2 regions of the Candidatus Agathobaculum pullicola genome follow, and region 1 is predicted to be linked to the other one. Evidence: predicted binding sites of a transcription regulator. Region 1 holds the regulator's gene; the other holds the start of a gene.
The links. Region 1 encodes LexA, which represses DNA repair genes until DNA is damaged. Its sites were predicted from a motif close to CNAACANNTGTTNG; they were not measured.
Positions count from the first base shown of each region.

Region 2: the regulator LexA is predicted to act here: its motif matches at 2,201-2,214, upstream of recA (recombinase RecA).

Region 1 is NZ_JBQKJP010000036.1:11,404-14,537, reverse strand. It holds gene ACTQ3V_RS11640 (DAK2 domain-containing protein) at 1-944, opposite strand, end outside; gene ACTQ3V_RS11635 (Asp23/Gls24 family envelope stress response protein) at 982-1,332, opposite strand; gene lexA (transcriptional repressor LexA) at 1,640-2,230, shown strand; gene recG (ATP-dependent DNA helicase RecG) at 2,391-3,134, shown strand, end outside.
Region 2 is NZ_JBQKJP010000001.1:168,897-172,030, forward strand. It holds gene ACTQ3V_RS00940 (sensor histidine kinase) at 1-85, shown strand, start outside; gene ACTQ3V_RS00945 (DUF1385 domain-containing protein) at 82-1,017, shown strand; gene prmC (peptide chain release factor N(5)-glutamine methyltransferase) at 1,271-2,149, shown strand; gene recA (recombinase RecA) at 2,288-3,134, shown strand, end outside.

The sequences.
Region 1 (3,134 bases):
CCTTCGATGACCTTGGCGGTGTGCTGCTCCCGCATGTTCTCAATTTTGACGGTCAACAGCGGGCCGAACTTGAGTCCCTCCTCGAGCGCTTTGTTCGGCTGGTCGGTGTGCACATGCACCTTGACGATATCGTCATCCTCGACCACCACCAGACTGTCGCCAATATCGTTCAAAATCGACCGCAGACGACCGACGTTGCGCGCCTTATCCTTGCGCGCGGCGATAAACTCAGTGCAGTAGGTGAAGGTGATATCCTCATCCGCAATCGCGCCGAAGTCCGCAGCCGCCTTGGTCGGTTCGGCGGCGGTGCGCTCTTTATGGATGCCGCGCAGCGCGTCGAGCATGCCTTCGAGAATGGTCAGGTAGCCAAAGCCGCCCGCGTCCACCACGCCCGCCTTTTCCAGCACGGGATTCTGATGCACGGTTTCCTCCAGCGCCTGCCGCCCGCAGGTCAGCACGGTTTCGAGCACCTGCTCGGCCGACAGGTCCGGCTCGGCCTGACAGGCTTCAACCGCCTGCTGCGCAGACACGCGCGACACGGTCAAAATCGTGCCCTCCGCCGGCTTCATGACCGCCTTATACGCCGTTTCCACACCCTCGCGCAGCGCCAGCGCCAGTTCGCGGCCACCTGCCGCATCGGTTTCGCGCAGCTTTTTCGCCGCGCCGCGGAACAGCAACGACAAAATCACGCCCGAGTTGCCGCGCGCGCCGCGCAGCAGCGCGGAGGCCGTCGTATCGACGGCTTTTGGCAGCGTCGGCTCGGTCAGCTTTTCCATCTCGGTCATCGCCGAGGCCATGGTCATGGACATATTCGTGCCCGTATCGCCGTCCGGCACAGGGAAAACGTTCAGTTCGTTTACCTGCTCCTTCTTTTCGGCAATGGCAAGCGCGCCCTCGATCACCATGGACTGGAACAGCGCGCCGTCTATTTTCTGATCTGCCATTTACTTAACTCTCCCCGAATTCTTTTTTGGCCGCGCGTCAGTCCGCACGGATACTCTCTACATAGATATCGACATTCTTTACATCCACGCCGGTCAGACGCTCAACATGGTAGCGCACCTCGCTGATAATCGAGCGGCAGACGGTCGCAATATTTACGCCATGCTCGACCGCGATGTGCAGGTCGATATTAACGCCGCCGTCCGGCGCCTCCGACACCTTGACGCCGCGTGACTGCGTCTCGCGTCCAAGCAGATGCGCCAGCCCATCCGACATCGAGCGAATGGTCATGCCCTTTACGCCGAAGCACGACGAAGCCGCATAGCCCGCAATTCCCGCCATCACCTCGTTTGTGATTTCGATATATCCAAGATCGGTCTTGATCGTCATAGAAAAACCCTCCCTGCGATCGTTTGATGCTTTTTGAGTCAGGACGCTGTAAGGTGCAGCACTGTCCGAATCATTTCTGCTTATATGATATAACAAAACCGTCCCAAATACAAGCAAACCGATGTTTTTTTTGCGAATGGTCAGACAAAACTCGGAATAATCGGCAGGAAATTGTGCGTAATTTTAGATTTTCGTAATTCTTTCCGTTTTTCCACAAACAAATGTTTGCTTTATTTGGCATTTTAGGGTATAATAGAAAAAAATACGAACGTATGTTCCGAATCGCAACAGCAAGGAGTGCGTCCATATGAAAAAAATCTCCGCCAAACAGCAAAGGATTTTAGATTATATCAGTGCGTTTTCCCTCGAACACGGCTATCCCCCTTCGGTGCGCGAAATCTGCGCGGAAATGAACCTGCGCTCACCCTCCACCGTGCACGCCCACCTGAAAAAATTGCAGGAGGCGGGCTACCTCGAGCCGAGCGAGCACAAGTCCCGTGCGCTGACCCCGGTCAGCGGCCCGTCCATGGTCACACGCGTGCCCATTCTCGGCCGCGTCACCGCCGGTATGCCTATCCTCGCGGTCGAGGAACATGTGGGCTACGTCCCGTTTGAGCCGGCGGCAAACGGCGGGGAGTACTACGCCCTGCGCATCCGCGGCGACTCGATGATCGGCGTGGGCATCATGGATGATGATTTGGTCATCGTACGGCAGGATATTCAGGCCCGAAACGGCGATATCATCATTGCTCTGCTGGAGGATGAAGCCACCTGTAAAACACTGAACATCACGGCGGACGGCGTGTGGCTGATGCCGGAAAACCCCGCCTATCCCCCGATTGACGGCAACGGCTGCCAGATTCTCGGCGTGGTCAAGGCAGTCTACCGGGAATACTGAAATCAATCGAGCAAAACCATAGTTTCGCTCGGAGTTTACGCGAAAAAGCACAAAAAACGAGGCGCATGGCCCCGGCTTTTATGGACCTTGCGGCTTGCCGCAAGGTTCTGTTTTATGCGCGCTGCGGCGCAGCGGTTGACAGCACCGTAAGGAGGAAGTTATGCCCGCACTGGAGGACAGTATCCGCTTTGTCAAGGGCGTCGGCCCGAAAAAGGCGGCTTTGTTTGAAAAACTGCATATCCGCACGCTGCGCGACGCATTGGAAACGTATCCGCGCGATTATGAGGACCGCTCCGTAATCACTTCCATCGCGGACATCACGGAGGACGGCAAGTATGCTGTTCGGGCGGTCGTCGGCACCGAGCCGAAAACCACCCGCATCCGCAAGGGCATGACGCTGGTCAAATGCACGATTTTTGACCAATCCGGCTCGCTGCCTGTGACCTATTTTAACAATCCCTATGCCGCGGCGCTGCTGCGCGTCGGGCAGGAATATGTGTTTTACGGGCGTGTGCAGATAAACGGTCACGCGCGCATGCTGGTTTCGCCGCAGTCGGAAAAGGTCTCGCCCGACGCGGCGCACCCCGGCCGCATTGTGCCGGTCTACCCGCTGACCGCAGGGCTGACCCAGCGCGACATGGCGCGCGTGACCGAAGCGGCGCTGGATGCGGTGCCGGGCGACTGGCCCGATCCGCTGCCCGAAGTGCTGCGCGCGCGGTACACGCTACTGGATGCCGCCGACGCGCTCGCCGCCATCCATCGGCCGCAGTCGGCGCAGGATGTGACCGAGGCGCGCCGCCGCATGGTGTTTGAGGAGCTGTTTCTGCTGTGCTGCGGCTTACAGCAGCTCAAGGAACGCCGCCGCGCCGACACAGGGCTGGTATTTTCCGATGCCTCTCTTGCG
Region 2 (3,134 bases), on a different contig from region 1:
CGAGGCCGAAGAGGCGCTCGGCATCACGGGCGCAATCCCGAAAATTCCGGACAATCCCTATACCCCCGAAGGAGAGAACCCATGACAACGCAAAAGAAAACCACCATCGGCGGTCAGGCCATCATTGAGGGTATCGTGATGAAAGGCCCGAGAAAAACCTGTACGGTTGTGCGCCGTGCCAATGGTGAACTGGTGACAAAAGAAGAGGACGCGCATCAGCCGTCCGCCCTGTGGAAAAAGCCGGTCTTTCGTGGCGCTTACGGCCTGTTCATGGCCATGAAGGACGGAATTCAGGCTATCAACTACTCCGCGTCCTTTTTTGAGGATGAGGAGGCTGATGTACCGCCCTCCAAGTTTGAGCTGTGGGTGGAAAAAAAGTTCGGCTCGGAAGGGCTGGATAAATTCATCCTCGGCATTTCGACCATCATCGGCATTGCACTGCCGGTTGCGCTTTTTCTGCTGCTTCCGAGCTTTCTCGGCGGTTTAGTGCCGGAAAGCTGGGGCGTACTCGCCCGCAATGTGCTGGAAGGCATTGTGCGCGTGATTATCTTTCTGATTTTTATGTGGTCGGTGTCGCACATGAAGGATATCCGCCGCACGTTTGAGTACCACGGCGCGGAGCATAAGACGATTTTCTGCTACGAGGCAGGGGAGGAGCTGACGGTGGAAAACGTGCGCCGCCAGCAAAAGTATCATCCCCGCTGCGGCACCAGTTTTATGTTTGTGCTGATTATCATTGCGACTATTGTTTCATCTATCGTGTTTTCCATTATTGAGGTGACCAATCCGTTTCTGCGTATGCTGGCGCACCTGATTCTTCTGCCGTTGGTGGTTGGCATCAGTTATGAGTTTAACCGTTATGCGGGTCGGTCGGAGAGTCTGGTGTCGCGCGCGCTGCGCTGGCCCGGCCTGATGATCCAGCATTTGACCGTGTTTGAGCCGGACGACTCCATGATTGAGGTTGCCATCACCGGCATGAAGGCGGTTATTCCGGACGACGGGTCGGATAACTGGTGAAAACGCTTTATTCAAACGATAGAAACGATGCGGCTGTGCGCCGCAGGCACACAAGAGGGGAGACACCAAGGGTTTCTCCCCTCTTGCGAATCACCCCTTTTTTCGCAAGGGCGCGCTGCGCGCGCAAAGCAGAGTTTCTGCTTGCGGCTGCCGCCCATTTCGCAGGAACAGAACAACCTGCACGGTTGCCACCCCAGGGGGGAGGGGTACGATTTCATCCTGCGCGTCATTTCACAAAAAGAGGTGAATCTGATTGACCAAAACGATCAATGATGTCTATATGGAGCTGTTTCATCGTCTCAAAGAGGCGGATGACCCACAGCCATCGCTGTCTGCGCGTGAGCTGACCGCTTATGCCTGTAAGGCGGACAAAAATAAAACCGCGGATTGGGGACATGTTTATCTGGACGAGGCGACAGTGGATTATGCACATTTGTTGTGCGATAAGTGTCTGGACGGCGAACCGCTGGCATATATTCTCGGGGAATGGGATTTTTATGGACTGACCTTTCTGGTGGACAAAAATGTCCTTATTCCGCGCGCGGATACCGAACCGCTGTGCGAGATGGTGATTGCGCAGGCGCGAAAAAAAGTTTCGCCTCGGATTCTCGACCTGTGTTGCGGTTCGGGATGTATCGGCATTGCCGCGGCGCATACCGTAGAGGACGCGCGTGTTGCCGCTGTGGATAATTCCGAAGGCGCGCTGCGCATTACGCGGGAAAACGCGCGGCGGCTGGGGGTACAGACCCGATTTATCGCAATCAATGCGGATGTGCGATTCCGCCCGCCGGTCAACATGGGACAATTCGATATTATCGTATCCAATCCGCCCTATGTAACCCGCGCGGAAATGCGCGAGCTGGATAAAAGCGTATATCACTATGAGCCGCACGAAGCACTATACGGCGGTGTGGACGGCTTGGATTTTTATCGGTCGATCTGTTCAAAATGGGGATCACTGCTGGTCACCGGCGGCATCATCCTGTTTGAGTGCGGCTGGCATCAGGCAAATGATGTAGCCGCCATTCTGGAGCAAAACCGCTTCGGCGGCATCGGTATCACCGAAGATTTGGCTGGGGTGCCGCGCATTGTCTACGGTTACAATACGGAAATCAATGATCTGTTGGAATAAACGGATGTTATGCCCATCCTATTGGTGGGCATTTTTGTTGCAAAAATAAAACGAACAAATTTTCGATTTTTCTTGCTTTTGTTTTTTGGCACTGTTATAATAAGAGCAGGAATTTTTGAAACGTGCAGGAGGCTTTTCATGGCTACCAAGAAACAGTTGGAACCGGTCGCGCCTGCGGCCGATAAAAAGAAGGCGCTGGAGGCCGCGCTCGGGCAGATCGAAAAGCAGTTCGGCAAAGGCTCGGTCATGCGTCTGGGCGAAAACGCCGGCATGAGTATAGACCATATCCCGACCGGTTCAATCGGGCTGGATCTCGCGCTGGGTATCGGCGGCCTGCCGCGCGGCCGTATTGTAGAAATTTACGGGCCGGAATCCTCGGGTAAAACCACGGTTGCACTGCACTGCGTGGCCGAGGCACAGAAGATGGGCGGCACCGCCGCGTTTATCGACGCGGAGCATGCGCTCGACCCGGTCTACGCGCAGGCGCTGGGTGTGGACATTGACAGTCTGCTGGTTTCCCAGCCGGACACCGGCGAGCAGGGTCTGGATATCGCGGAGGCGCTTGTGCGCTCGGGCGCGATTGATATTGTGGTCATTGACTCGGTTGCCGCGCTCACCCCGCGCGCCGAGATCGAGGGCGAAATGGGCGACTCGTTTGTCGGCCTGCATGCCCGTATGATGAGTCAGGCGATGCGCAAGCTGGCCGGCTCGATTTCCAAATCCAACTGCGTTGCTATTTTCATCAACCAGCTGCGCGAAAAGGTGGGAGTGATTTACGGCAGCCCGGAAGTGACGACCGGCGGCCGCGCACTCAAGTTCTACGCATCCGTGCGTCTGGATGTGCGCCGTATGGAGCACCTGAAGAACGGCACCGAAATGATCGGCAGCCATACGCGCGTCAAGGTGGTCAAAAACAAGGTTGCGCCTCCGTTCAAGGAGGCAGAGTTTGACATCATGTACGGCGAAGGCATCTCGCGCACCAGCG